3 regions of the Streptomyces sp. NPDC012794 genome follow, and region 1 is predicted to be linked to each of the others. Evidence: predicted binding sites of a transcription regulator. Region 1 holds the regulator's gene; each other region holds the start of a gene.
The links. The regulator HrcA, encoded in region 1, represses chaperone genes, less so after heat shock. The targets are predictions, from matches to a motif close to TTNGCACTCNGNNNNNCNGAGTGCNAA.
Positions count from the first base shown of each region.

Region 2: the regulator HrcA is predicted to act here: its motif matches at 2,483-2,509, upstream of groES (co-chaperone GroES).
Region 3: the regulator HrcA is predicted to act here: its motif matches at 1,653-1,679, upstream of groL (chaperonin GroEL).

Region 1 covers NZ_JBIBCI010000008.1:230,380-235,187, forward strand. Annotated here, with positions in the region: gene ACFY7H_RS17700 (ADP-ribosyltransferase) at 1-377, opposite strand, end outside; gene ACFY7H_RS17705 (DUF3097 domain-containing protein) at 476-1,276, opposite strand; gene ACFY7H_RS17710 (MBL fold metallo-hydrolase) at 1,305-2,036, opposite strand; gene hrcA (heat-inducible transcriptional repressor HrcA) at 2,199-3,215, shown strand; gene dnaJ (molecular chaperone DnaJ) at 3,216-4,355, shown strand; gene ACFY7H_RS17725 (nitronate monooxygenase) at 4,522-4,808, shown strand, end outside.
Region 2 covers NZ_JBIBCI010000003.1:433,052-437,859, reverse strand. Annotated here, with positions in the region: gene ACFY7H_RS08065 (putative quinol monooxygenase) at 1-99, shown strand, start outside; gene ACFY7H_RS08060 (FtsW/RodA/SpoVE family cell cycle protein) at 627-2,027, opposite strand; gene groES (co-chaperone GroES) at 2,653-2,961, shown strand; gene groL (chaperonin GroEL) at 3,094-4,722, shown strand.
Region 3 covers NZ_JBIBCI010000016.1:76,933-81,740, reverse strand. Annotated here, with positions in the region: gene thrC (threonine synthase) at 1-592, shown strand, start outside; gene ACFY7H_RS26135 (MoaD/ThiS family protein) at 628-906, shown strand; gene ACFY7H_RS26130 (cold-shock protein) at 1,288-1,494, shown strand; gene groL (chaperonin GroEL) at 1,810-3,429, shown strand; gene ACFY7H_RS26120 (Uma2 family endonuclease) at 3,539-4,117, opposite strand; gene ACFY7H_RS26115 (phosphoribosylanthranilate isomerase) at 4,247-4,808, shown strand, end outside.

The sequences.
Region 1 (4,808 bases):
CACCAGGTCTTGTACAGGTCGTGGTCGTAGGTGGTCGACACGTACGGGGAGGGCTGGTTGACCAGCACGTACTGCTCGATGTCGTACTGGCCGTCCAGGGGTGCCTTCGGCTTGAAGCCCTCCTCGAAGACCACCGACGGCGGACGGCCGTCGGAGCGGTAGAGCTGCTTGCAGTTGATCCGCCAGGACGGTGACGGGGTGATGCGCTCCACCACGACGGTCTTGTCCGCCGCGGCGAAGAGGTGGTCGGTCACCCGGGGACACGAGTTCGCCGGGGCGGCGTGCGCCGTGGCCGAGGCGGAGGCGGGCGGGAGCAGGGCGGCGGCGAGCACGGTCGCGGCGAGGACGGCGCGCTGCCGCAGAGCAAAGGTGATCATGGTGAGCACCCTTGCCCTTCGTGGCGCTCCGCACACGCACTGTCACCCGGAGGTGGGCGAGTCGTCCGACGGTGCGCGGTGCCTCGGCGTGCCGCGCCTCAGGGCGCCGTGACGAAGTCGATCAGCTCCTCGACGCGGCCCAGCAGCGTCGGTTCCAGGTCCCGGTACGAGGACACCCGCGACAGGATGTGCTGCCAGGCGGCCCCCGTGTTCGCGGGCCAGCCCAGCGCACGGCAGACGCCCGTCTTCCAGTCCTGGCCGCGCGGCACCTCCGGCCATGCCCGGATGCCCAGCACGGACGGCTTCACCGCCTGCCAGACGTCCACGTACGGGTGACCCACCACCAGCACGTCCGCTGAGGTCACCGAGGCCGCGATCCGGGACTCCTTGGACCCCGGCACCAGGTGGTCCACCAGCACGCCGAGACGGGCGTCCGGCCCCGGGGCGAACTCCTCCACCACGGCGGCCAGGTCGTCGACGCCCTCCAGGTACTCCACCACCACGCCCTCGATCCGCAGGTCGTCGCCCCACACCCGCTCGACCAGCTCGGCGTCGTGCCGCCCCTCCACGTAGATCCGCCCGGCGCGCGCCACCCGGGCCCGCGCCCCCGGGACGGCGATCGAGCCGGAGGCCGTACGGGCCGGCGCGGCGGGCCCCCGCGAGGGGCGGGTCAGGGTCACCACGGCACCGTCCAGCAGGAAGCCGCGCGGCTCCAGAGGGAAGACCCGGCGCTTGCCGAAACGGTCCTCCAGGGTCACGGTGCCCGCCTCGCACGCCACCACCGCGCCGCAGAAGTCCGTACCCGCCACCTCGACCACCAGGTCCGGGTCGGCCGGCACCTCCGGCACGGCCTTGGCGCGCTTCCACTGCGGGGTCAGGTCGGGGGAGTACTCACGCATCCGGCCGACACTAGGAGAGCCGGCGCCCTCACGCCTCCGACACGCCGAACCGGCCCGCCAGTGTGGCGCGTTGCGCACGCACGAAGCCCGCGTCCACCAGCGCTCCGTGACCCGGCACGTACACCGCGTCGTCCCCGCCCAGGGACAGCAGCCGGTCCAGGGCGGCCGGCCACTGGCCCGGCACCGCGTCCCGGCCGGCCTGGGGCTCGCCCGACTCCTCGACCAGGTCCCCGCAGAACACCGCCTCCCGCTCGCCCGGCACGAAGACGGCCAGGTCGTGCTGGGAGTGCGCGGGCCCCACGTTGGCCAGCAGCACCTGCACCCCGCCCAGCTCCAGGGTCCACTCGCCCGACACCAGGTGCCGCGGTGCCCGGAGCAGCCCGGCCGCCTCGGCGGCCTCCGCCTCCGCCAGGCCGTGCCGGACCGCGCTCGCCCGTACCTCCTCGCGGCCGGTGGGGGCCGACAGCATCCGGTCCAGGCCGACCGCCCCGAAGGTCTCGGCGCCCGCGAAGGCCGCCCCGCCCAGCACGTGGTCGAAATGTCCGTGCGTGAATGCGATATGGGTCACGCGGCGGCCCGTCAGCCGCTCCGCCTCGGCCCGCACCCCCGCCCCCTCGCGCACCGAGGACCCGGGGTCGACCAACAGTACCGACTCGTCCCCCACCACCAGCCCCACCGTGCAGTCCCACACCGGCAGCCGCCGCCGGCCGACCCGTCCGGTGACCCGTTCCCAGCCCGCCTCTTCCCAACGCACGTCCATGCCGCGACGCTACCCTGGCGGGCCGCCCTTGCCCGCGGCGTACTACCCGGCCGTACACTGACCGGGGGATGTCTGGCACTCAGACGCGCAGAGTGCCAACAAGCCAGCGACCGGCCCCCGACGGCCAGACCGACGACCGACCCGCATCCGGAGGTGTGCGCGATGCTCAGTGAACGCAGGCTCGAGGTATTGCGCGCCATCGTCCAGGACTACGTGGGGACGGAGGAGCCCGTCGGCTCCAAGGCCCTCACCGAGCGGCACCGGCTGGGCGTCTCGCCCGCCACCGTCCGCAACGACATGGCCGTGCTGGAGGAGGAGGGCTACATCGCCCAGCCCCACACCAGCGCCGGCCGGATCCCCACGGACAAGGGCTACCGGCTCTTCGTCGACAAGCTCGCGGGCGTCAAGCCGCTGTCGAGCCCCGAGCGCCGGGCCATCCAGAACTTCCTCGACGGCGCCGTCGACCTCGACGACGTGGTCGGGCGCACGGTGCGGCTGCTCGCGCAGCTCACCCGCCAGGTCGCCGTCGTCCAGTACCCGTCGCTGACCCGCTCCACCGTGCGGCACGTCGAGCTGCTGTCGCTGGCCCCGGCCCGGCTGATGCTCGTACTGATCACCGACACGGGACGCGTCGAGCAGCGCATGGTCGACACCCAGACGCCCTTCGGCGAGAACTCCCTCGCCGACCTGCGGGCGCGGCTCAACAGCAGGGTCGTGGGCCGTCGGTTCACCGACGTCCCGCAGCTGGTGCAGGACCTTCCGGAGTCGTTCGAGATCGAGGACCGGGCGACCGTCACGGCCGTCCTCGCGACCCTTCTCGAAACGCTGGCCGAGGAGGCGGAGGAGCGGCTGATGATCGGCGGCACCGCCAACCTCACTCGCTTCGGACATGACTTCCCCTTGACGATCAGGCCGGTGCTGGAAGCGCTCGAAGAGCACGTGGTGCTCCTCAAGCTGCTCGGCGAGGCCGGAGAGTCGGGAATGGCCGTACGGATCGGGCACGAGAACGCCTACGAGGGGCTCAACTCCACGTCGGTCGTGTCCGTCGGCTACGGTTCGGGCGGCGAAGCAGTCGCCAAACTCGGCGTGGTCGGACCGACCCGCATGGACTACCCCGGAACGATGGGAGCGGTACGCGCAGTGGCACGTTACGTCGGACAGATCCTGGCGGAGTCGTAAGTGGCCACGGACTACTACGCCGTACTCGGCGTGCGCCGCGACGCATCGCAGGACGAGATCAAGAAGGCCTTCCGCCGCCTCGCCCGTGAACTCCACCCGGACGTGAACCCGGACCCGAAGACGCAGGAGCGCTTCAAGGAGATCAACGCGGCTTACGAGGTCCTCTCGGACCCGCAGAAGAAGCAGGTCTACGACCTCGGCGGCGACCCGCTGTCCTCCTCGGGCGGCGGTGGCGGCGCGGGCGGCTTCGGAGCGGGCGGCTTCGGCAACTTCTCCGACATCATGGACGCCTTCTTCGGCCAGACCTCGCAGCGCGGCCCGCGCTCGCGGACGCGCCGCGGCCAGGACGCCATGATCCGCCTGGACCTGGAACTGGACGAGGCCGCCTTCGGCACGACCAAGGACATCCAGGTCGACACGGCCGTCGTCTGCGGCACCTGCACCGGCGAGGGCGCCGCCCCCGGCACCTCCGCGCAGACCTGTGACATGTGCCGCGGCCGCGGCGAGGTCTCCCAGGTCACCCGGTCCTTCCTCGGCCAGGTCATGACCTCGCGCCCCTGCCCGCAGTGCCAGGGCTTCGGCACCGTGGTCCCGACCCCGTGCCCCGAGTGCGCGGGCGACGGCCGGGTCCGCTCCCGCCGCAGCCTCACCGTCAAGATCCCCGCCGGTGTCGAGAACGGCACCCGGATCCAGCTCGCGGGCGAGGGCGAGGTCGGCCCCGGCGGCGGCCCCGCCGGCGACCTCTACGTGGAGATCCACGAGCTGCCGCACCCGACCTTCCAGCGGCGCCAGGACGACCTGCACTGCACGGTCACCATCCCCATGACGGCCGCGGCCCTGGGCACCAAGTGCCCGCTGGAGACGCTGGACGGCATGGAGGAGATCGACATCCGGCCCGGCACCCAGTCCGGGCAGGCCATCCCGCTGCACGGGCGCGGCGTCACCCACCTGCGCGGCGGCGGCCGGGGCGACCTGATCGTCCACGTCGAGGTCACCACTCCCGGCAAGCTCGACGCCCAGCAGGAGGAGCTGCTGCGCCAGCTCGCCAAGCTGCGCGGTGAGGAGCGGCCGATGGGGCAGTTCGCCCCCGGCCAGCAGGGCCTCTTCAGCCGCCTGAAGGACGCGTTCAACGGCCGCTGAGGCGCCCGGGAACCCGTACGGAGCCCGGTCCGGGGACGCCCCGGGCCGGGCTCCGTGCTTCCCGGATCACGGCACGCGTCGATTCCCGGACACCGCCCGGGGACGGACTATGCCAGGCGAAAGCGACGGTTCGGCGCGGTGCCCGGGACGTGGCACGATGCAGTCCATGTCCTCCGCGCCGAACGGTCTCCACCAGTACCCGATCGTGCAGGCTCCCATGGCGGGCGGCGCCTCCTGCCCGCCGCTCGTCGCCGCCGTGTGCGAGGCTGGCGGGCTCGGCTGCCTCGCCGGCGGGTACAAGACCGCCGACGGCATGTACCAGGAGATCAAGCGGACCCGCGGCCTGACCCGGCGGCCCTTCGGCGTCAACCTCTTCGTGCCGCAGACCGGCTACGTGGACCCGGCCGCCGTCGAGACCTACCGCGGGCAGCTGGCCGGCGAGGCCGGATGGTA
Region 2 (4,808 bases), on a different contig from region 1:
CTGCCGCACCTGCGGGACTTCTGGGAACACCGGATGGACTACCTGGCCACTGACCTGGAACTCCGCTTCGTGAACATGCGCAGTCCCCACGGTCACTAGTCGTGTGGCCCTGATCGGCACGTGGTGCGGGTATCGGCCGAGGACGGTCGCCGGACGCTATGCCATGAGGAGCGCGTAGCGATCTGACGCGCCCACCGGTCCCGAATGCTGCCCTGATCGTCATTTCGTGCGGGTGTCAGCCACGGACGGTCGCCGGACGCCCAGCCGGGAGGAGCGCGTAGCGATCTGACGCGCGGGGGCGGACCGCCGAGAGTCTTGGGGGGCCCGGATGCCCGGCGGGCCGACGCCCGACCGCCCGTCTCATCGCTGAGGGAGCCGACCCTTCCCCATGGACCGTGCCGTTCTTTCGGGGGGTTCCCGGCAGTCCTTGTCTTTCCGGGGCGGGCTGGTCGGTCAAGGGTGGCCGAAGGCCATCGCGTAGCGACGCGAACGAAGTGAGCGCCCTTGACGGGCCGGCGCGAACCGGAAGGACGATGGGACTGACGGGAACCCCCCAAACCAGCCCTGAGGCCGCCCCGCCGAAACCCCGACCCCAGACCCCCCCCCGCAGCCCCGCCCCCGCCCCCTCACCCCACCCCCGCCACCACCGGCGTGATCGTCGTCTCCGCCGGGCCGTGGGCGTCGGCTTCGCGTTGGCGTTCCGCGCTGTCGCTGATGCGCAGCAGCAGGGCGATCATGATCCAGTTCGCCAGCAGTGACGAGCCGCCCTTCGCCAGGAAGGGCAGGGCCTTGCCGGTCAGGGGGATCAGGCCCGTCACGCCGCCGGCGACCACGAAGACCTGGAGCGCCAGTGCCGCGGCCAGGCCCACCGCCAGCAGCTTGCCGAACGGGTCCCGCGCGGCCAGTGCCATGCGCAGGCCCCGCTGCACGAGCAGGGCGTAGACGAACAGGACGGCCATGACCCCGGCCAGGCCGAGTTCCTCGCCCACCGTCGTCAGGATGAAGTCGCTGCGGCCCGCGAACTTGATCAGCTCCGGGTGGCCCATGCCCAGGCCGGTGCCGGAGACGCCGCCGGTGCCGAAGCTGAACAGGGCCTGCGCGGACTGCTCCGAGTTGAGGCCCTGCGGAGGGTTCGGCGAGTAGATCGCCAGGGGGTTCAGCCAGGCGGCGACCCGTGCCTTGACGTGGGGTTCCGTCGAGCCGACCACGAAGGCGCCCACGGCCGCCATGAGCAGGCCGCAGACGATCCAGCTGGTGCGCTCGGTGGCCACGTACAGCATCACCACGAAGACGCCGAAGAAGATCAGCGAGGTGCCGAGGTCGCGCTCGAAGACCAGGACGAGCAGCGACAGGATCCACACCGTGATGATCGGCCCGAGCTGGCGCATCGGGGGCAGGCGCATGCCCAGGAACTTGCGGCCGGTCAGGGCCAGGGAGTCGCGGTGGACGACCAGGTAGCCCGCGAAGAAGATCGCGATCATGATCTTCACGAACTCGCCCGGCTGGAGCGAGAAGCCGAAGAGGATGATCCACCGCTTCGCGCCGTACGTGTCCGCGCCGAAGAACGCCGGTGCGATCAGCAGGACCAGGGCGATGGCCATGGTGATGTAGATGAACCGCTGGAGCAGCCGGTGGTCGCGCAGCAGCGCCACGACCAGGATGCAGGCGGCGACCCCGACCACCGTCCACATCAGCTGGTCGGGCGCGTTCGCCACGGAGTCGTACCGCTCGATGTAGCCCTGGTCGAGCCGGTGGATCAGGACCAGTCCGAGCCCGGTCAGCAGCATGGCGAGCGGGAAGACCAGCGGGTCCGCGTACGCCGCGAACCGGCGGATGCCCAGGTGTCCCACCAGGGACAGCAAGGTCAGGCTGATGACGAAGCCGGCGAGGTGCTGCGGCAGCTCGCCGTTCATGGCCAGTCCGGCGCTGACGTGGCCGAAGACGGCGATGCCGATGACCAGGACGAGCAGCAGTGCTTCGGTGCGGCGGCGGGCGCCCGCCGCCGTCAGCGGCCTCAGTCCGCGCACGGGACGCCGCCGCCGCCGAGGGCGTTCCGCTCCGGCCGCGGAGGGGGCGGCGGCGGGGCGGATGACCGGGTGGGGGCGGGGGAAGGAGAAGAGGACGGCGCGCCGTCCGGCGCACCCGGGGTCGTCACAGTGGCCGGCCCGGGGCCGATCTGCTCGGCAATGCGGCGCTTTATCTTCATATCTTCTACGACGTCGATGCCCTCCCCGAGGTTCCTTTCGGAATGACTCATTCCGGATCCTTCGCGGGGGCGGACCCTCGCCCGGGCGGGCTGCTGCGGAGGGATTCAGCCAGCTTGCGCGCGTCTTCGGCCGCGGGGGCGCGCCCACCCGAAGCGGCGCATACCGGGCGGAGGTCCCCCGGCGTTCCGGTGTGGGGCCCGGGCGGTCCCGGCGGGGTGGGCGTTCAGCCGAACGGGGGGTTCGGCGGCCGGAATACGTGGAACCGGTGGAGCGTGTTGGCACTCCGCTTGACCGAGTGCTAATCGCCGGAATAGTCTCGCACCTGGCACTCACCCCCGGTGAGTGCCAACACAGCGACAGGCAGGTCCGGCACCCGCGACGACGGATCGACCTGGTCGCCACCTCAGACAGTTAACCCCGGATCTCCGAAGGGGGAGGTCGGATCGTGACGACCGCCAGCTCCAAGGTTGCCATCAAGCCGCTTGAGGACCGCATCGTGGTCCAGCCGCTCGACGCCGAGCAGACCACGGCCTCCGGCCTGGTCATCCCGGACACCGCGAAGGAGAAGCCCCAGGAGGGCGTCGTCCTCGCGGTCGGTCCGGGTCGCTTCGAGGACGGCCAGCGTCTCCCGCTGGACGTCAGCGTCGGCGACATCGTGCTGTACAGCAAGTACGGCGGCACCGAAGTGAAGTACAGCGGCGAGGAGTACCTCGTCCTCTCGGCCCGCGACGTCCTCGCGATCGTCGAGAAGTAATTCTCTTCTCCAGTTTTGCTTTGAGCTGCGCCCCTGGTCACCCTGCTGATGCCGGGCGGCGAGGGGCGTAGTTCGTTTCAGGCGGTCGCGGTGAGCGGCCGAGGATCGCAACGAGAGGGCGGAACCGCTCCCATGCCCAAGATTCTGAAGTTCGACGAGGACGCCCGCCGCGCCCTTGAGCGCGGCGTCAACAAGCTTGCCGACACGGTCAAGGTGACGATCGGCCCCAAGGGCCGCAACGTCGTCATCGACAAGAAGTTCGGCGCCCCCACCATCACCAACGACGGTGTCACCATCGCCCGCGAGGTCGAGCTGGACGACCCGTACGAGAACCTGGGCGCGCAGCTCGTGAAGGAGGTGGCGACCAAGACCAACGACATCGCGGGTGACGGCACCACCACCGCCACCGTGCTGGCCCAGGCGCTCGTCCGCGAGGGTCTGCGCAACGTCGCCGCCGGCGCCTCCCCGGCCGCCCTGAAGAAGGGCATCGACGCCGCGGTCAAGGCCGTGTCCGAGGAGCTCCTCGCGACCGCCCGCCCGATCGAGGACAAGTCCGACATCGCCGCCGTGGCCGCGCTCTCCGCGCAGGACGCCCAGGTCGGCGAGCTCATCGCCGAGGCGATGGACAAGGTCGGCAAGGACGGTGTCATCACCGTCGAGGAGTCCAACGCCTTCGGCCTGGAGCTCGAGTTCACCGAGGGCATGGCCTTCGACAAGGGCTACCTGTCCCCGTACATGGTCACCGACCAGGAGCGTATGGAGGCCGTCCTCGACGACCCGTACATCCTGATCAACCAGGGCAAGATCTCCTCCATCCAGGACCTCCTGCCGCTGCTGGAGAAGGTCATCCAGGCGGGTGGCTCCAAGCCGCTGCTGATCATCGCCGAGGACGTCGAGGGCGAGGCCCTCTCCACCCTCGTCGTCAACAAGATCCGCGGCACCTTCAACGCGGTCGCCGTCAAGGCCCCCGGCTTCGGTGACCGTCGCAAGGCGATGCTCCAGGACATGGCCACCCTCACCGGTGCCACCGTCATCGCCGAGGAGGTCGGCCTCAAGCTCGACCAGGCCGGTCTGGACGTCCTCGGTTCCGCGCGCCGCGTGACCATCTCCAAGGACGACACGACCATCGTCGACGGTGGCGGCAACGCCGCTGACGTCGCGGGCCGCGTCAACCAGATCAAGGCCGAGATCGAGTCCACGGACTCCGACTGGGACCGCGAGAAGCTGCAGGAGCGCCTGGCGAAGCTCGCCGGCGGCGTCTGCGTCATCAAGGTCGGCGCCGCCACCGAGGTGGAGCTCAAGGAGAAGAAGCACCGCCTCGAGGACGCCATCTCGGCGACCCGCGCCGCGGTCGAGGAGGGCATCGTCTCCGGCGGTGGCTCCGCGCTCGTCCACGCCGTCAAGGTCCTCGAGGGCAACCTCGGCCTGACCGGCGACGAGGGCACGGGCGTGTCGGTCGTCCGCCGCGCCGCGGTCGAGCCGCTGCGCTGGATCGCCGAGAACGCCGGCCTCGAGGGCTACGTCATCACCTCGAAGGTCGCCGAGCTCGACAAGGGCCAGGGCTTCAACGCCGCCACCGGCGAGTACGGCGACCTGGTCAAGGCCGGCGTCATCGACCCGGTCAAGGTCACCCGCTCCGCCCTGGAGAACGCCGCTTCCATCGCCTCCCTGCTGCTCACGACCGAGACCCTGGTCGTCGAGAAGCCGGCGGAGGAGGAGGCCGAGGCCGGTCACGGCCACGGTCACGGCCACAGCCACTGAGGCTGACGCCACAGGCACACGAGAGGCCCCCGTCCCGCCGTTCCGTACGGCGGGGCGGGGGCCTTCCCGTTGCCGCGGTTCAGGGC
Region 3 (4,808 bases), on a different contig from region 1:
CTCCAAGACCCTGGCGTACGAGATCTGCGAGCAGCTCGGCTGGCGGCTGCCCGACCAGCTCGTCATCCCGATCGCGTCCGGCTCCCAGCTGACGAAGATCGACAAGGGCCTCCAGGAGCTGATCAAGCTCGGTCTGGTCGAGGACAAGCCGTACAAGATCTTCGGCGCCCAGGCCGAGGGCTGCTCCCCGGTGTCGACCGCCTTCAAGGCCGGTCACGACGTGGTCCGCCCGCAGAAGCCGAACACCATCGCCAAGTCCCTGGCGATCGGCAATCCGGCGGACGGCCCGTACGTCCTGGACATCGCGCGGCGCACCGGCGGCTACGTCGAGGACGTGAACGACGAGCAGGTCGTCGAGGCCATCAAGATCCTGGCGCAGACCGAGGGCATCTTCGCCGAGACCGCGGGCGGCGTGACCGTCGGCGTGACGAAGAAGCTGATCGAGAACGGGCAGCTCGACCCGGCGCTGACCACCGTGGTCCTGAACACCGGTGACGGCCTCAAGACCCTGGAGGCGGTGGCCGCGGACAGCGGCCAGAGCGCCACCATCCGCCCCAGCCTGGACGCGTTCCGCGCCGCCGGCCTGGCCTGACCATCCCCCTGCTCTACCGGAAAGGCAGTAGCGCCATGAGCGTCAACGTCCGCATCCCCACCATCCTGCGCACCTACACCGGCGGCAAGGCCGAGGTCCCGGCCGAGGGCGCGACCCTCGCCGAGGTCATCGAGTCCCTGGAGCGGAACCACCCGGGCATCGCCGCGCGCGTCCTGGACGACCAGGGCAAGCTGCGCCGCTTCGTGAACGTCTACGTCAACGACGACGACGTGCGCTTCGAGGGCGGCCTTCAGGCAGCGACGCCGGACGGCGCCGGCGTCTCGATCATCCCCGCCGTGGCCGGCGGCTGCTGACCGAACACATCAGAATTGCCCCCTCCGGCATAAACGGAGGGGGCAATTCTGCTTGATTGGGCGCGGTAGAGTTGGGGCAGTCCCCTCCGCTGTTCTTGCCCGCCGCATATGAGCGGGCCGACGGATGGTTGACATTGAGTCAACATGCGCGCGCCTTTTGGGCCTTTGGTGCTGCTTGTCTGGCCCGAGTTGCCCTGGAATATTCCAAATTTTCACTCTATTTCAACGTTTCCGCGTGTCCAGATTTCTCGTCGGATTGACCTGTTGCTGACAGCACCGGTGCGGATACATTCAGCCGCGGTCGAGGCGTTCCGGCGCAAGTTCTGACCCGGGACCGCGAAGTGCGGTCCCGCGCAAGGGCCAGTAATAGGGGAGTTAGGCATGGCTCAGGGCACCGTCAAGTGGTTCAACGCGGAGAAGGGCTACGGCTTCATCGCGGTCGACGGTGGTGCGGATGTGTTCGTCCACTACAGCGCCATCCAGATGGACGGGTACCGCACCCTCGAAGAGGGTCAGCGGGTCGAGTTCGAGATCTCGCAGGGCCAGAAGGGTCCGCAGGCGGACATGGTCAAGCTCGCGGCCGGCTGAGCCGGAGCGAACGCGATCGGCCACCGACGCACGCACACGCGCACGAGGGGCCCACATCCTGGACAGGGTGTGGGCCCCTCCTGCGTGTCGGCCCCGTGCCGCCCGCGTGTTGCCCGAAGCCGCTTGCACTCGCGGGGGTCGAGTGCTAATCATTGGCGTTAGCACTCTCCGAGTGAGAGTGCTACTCAGACGAGGACCGGGTCGGTGAGGCCCGCAGGGTCCGGCGGGAAGGAACCGCCGGGTCCGCAGGCCGTCCGTCGCGGGCGCGGGCGCGGTCCGGAGCAATCCACCCCTGTCCGGGAGGACCACTTCACCATGGCCAAGATCATCGCGTTCAACGAGGAGGCCCGGCGCGGTCTCGAGCGTGGCATGAACCAGCTCGCCGACGCCGTCAAGGTCACCCTTGGCCCCAAGGGTCGCAACGTCGTCCTTGAGAAGAAGTGGGGCGCCCCCACGATCACCAACGACGGCGTCTCCATCGCCAAGGAGATCGAGCTCGAGGACCCGTACGAGAAGATCGGCGCTGAGCTGGTCAAGGAAGTCGCCAAGAAGACGGACGACGTCGCCGGTGACGGTACGACCACCGCGACCGTCCTCGCCCAGGCGCTCGTCCGTGAGGGTCTGCGCAACGTGGCCGCCGGTGCCAACCCGATGGCCCTCAAGCGCGGTATCGAGAAGGCCGTCGAGGCCGTATCGGCTGCCCTGCTGGCCCAGGCCAAGGATGTCGAGACCAAGGAGCAGATCGCTTCCACGGCCTCCATCTCCGCCGCCGACACCCAGATCGGCGAGCTCATCGCCGAGGCCATGGACAAGGTCGGCAAGGAAGGCGTCATCACCGTCGAGGAGTCCCAGACCTTCGGTCTGGAGCTGGAGCTCACCGAGGGCATGCGCTTCGACAAGGGCTACATCTCGGCGTACTTCGCCACCGACATGGAGCGTATGGAGGCGTCCCTGGACGACCCGTACATCCTGATCGTCAACTCCAAGATCGGCTCGGTCAAGGACCTGCTGCCGCTCCTGGAGAAGGTCATGCAGTCCGGCAAGCCGCTGCTGATCATCGCCGAGGACGTCGAGGGCGAGGCCCTGTCGACCCTGGTCGTCAACAAGATCCGCGGCACCTTCAAGTCCGTCGCCGTCAAGGCCCCGGGCTTCGGCGACCGCCGCAAGGCCATGCTCGGCGACATCGCCATCCTCACGGGCGGCACCGTCATCTCCGAGGAGGTCGGCCTCAAGCTGGAGAACGCCGGTCTCGACCTGCTCGGCCGCGCCCGCAAGGTCGTCATCACCAAGGACGAGACCACCATCGTCGACGGTGCCGGTGACAGCGACCAGGTCCAGGGCCGCGTCAACCAGATCCGCGCCGAGATCGAGAACTCCGACTCGGACTACGACCGCGAGAAGCTCCAGGAGCGCCTCGCGAAGCTGGCCGGCGGCGTGGCCGTCATCAAGGCCGGTGCCGCGACCGAGGTCGAGCTCAAGGAGCGCAAGCACCGCATCGAGGACGCCGTCCGCAACGCGAAGGCGGCCGTCGAGGAGGGCATCGTCGCCGGCGGTGGCGTGGCCCTGCTCCAGGCCTCCTCGGTCTTCGAGAAGCTCGAGCTCACCGGTGACGAGGCGACCGGCGCCAACGCCGTGAAGCTCGCGCTGGAGGCCCCGCTGAAGCAGATCGCCGTCAACGGTGGTCTCGAGGGCGGCGTCGTCGTCGAGAAGGTGCGCAACCTGCCGATCGGTCACGGTCTGAACGCCGCGACCGGCGAGTACGTCGACATGATCGCCGAGGGCATCATCGACCCGGCGAAGGTCACCCGCTCCGCCCTGCAGAACGCCGCGTCCATCGCCGCGCTCTTCCTGACCACCGAGGCCGTCATCGCCGACAAGCCGGAGAAGGCCGCCGCCGCTCCGGGCGGCATGCCGGGCGGTGACATGGACTTCTGATCGGCCCCTGGCTCCGGCCTCTGGTTGATCGGCTGTTCTCGTACCGAGGGCGGCACCCCCTCCTCACGGAGGCGGTGCCGCCCTCGGGCGTTTTCCGGCCCGACAGGGTCTAGAAGCCGGTGGTGTCCAGTTCGAAGCCGAAGGGCTCCGGGACGGGCAGCGGCTCACCGAAGGACACCGTCCTGCGGGAGCGGTACCCGTGCGGGGAGGGGTCCCAGAAGCAGGTGATCTCCGAGTCCTGCATGTCGATGACCAGGTAGACCGGGACGAGCCGGCCGTAGACGTCCAGCTTCTCCTTCCAGTCGGCGTCCCTGGTCGAAACGGACGTGAACTCACCGACCAGGGAGAGCGCCTCTCCGTCCGCGTGGCGGCCCTCCTCGTCGAAGGCGGACTCGTCCGTGACGAACAGGTCAGGTCCGTAAGCGCGCTCGGCTTGCGGGAACCGGAAGAGGAAGGGAGCGATGTCCGCGACGTGCCCCTCGGGGGCATGGGCCTGGAGCTGCTCGCGCAGCGCCCGCATGGAACGGTAGTAGCGGAGCCTCGAGAACGGTGACACGACGATCTTCCCCCGGATGAGCTCGGCCTTGAAGCCGTCTGGCGTGTCCATCTCCGCAACCATGCGCAGGAGTGCTTCGAACGTCGGCGGCACCGCGTTCTCTATCGGTGTGGCCCGCTCGATCATGGTCATCACCGTGTCCTCCGCGTGGCGTGGGGCGCACCGGGCGTGCTGCCGGTTCCAGGCTAGTGGCGGGCGGGGTGCTCTGCCCGGGTGCCGGGACGGGTCACCTCCGATCGGGGGGTTTGGTTGACTGGGGGCATGAGTGCTCTCTTCGTGAAGATCTGCGGGCTGAAGACCGCCCGTGACGTCGACGTGGCCGTGGCGGCCGGGGCCGACGCCGTCGGGTTCGTCTTCGCGCCCGGCAGCCCCCGGACCATCGGCGCCGCCGAGGCCCGGGAGCTCGCCGCGCGGGTGCCGGGCGGGGTGCTGACCGTCGGGGTGTTCCGGGGGCAGTCCGTCGAGGAGGTGCGCCGGCTGACGCAGGAGAGCGGCGTACGCGGCGTGCAGCTCCACGGGGACGAGCCCGCCGCGTACTACGAGGAGCTGCGCGCCCCGGGGCGTACGCTGCTGCGCGCCACCGCCGAGCACGTCGAGCGCTGCGGCGGGTACGGGGAGGACCTGCTGCTCATCGACGCCCCCGACCCGGGTTCCGGCAAGCCCTGGAACTGGGGCTCGGAGGAGTTCACGGCGCCCGAGGGGCGCTGGCTGCTGGCCGGCGGGCTGAACCCGGGCAACGTCCGCGAGGCCGTGGCGGCGACCGGCGCCTGGGGCGTGGACGTCTCCAGCGGGGTCGAGCGGGAGCGCGGGGTGAAGTCCCCGG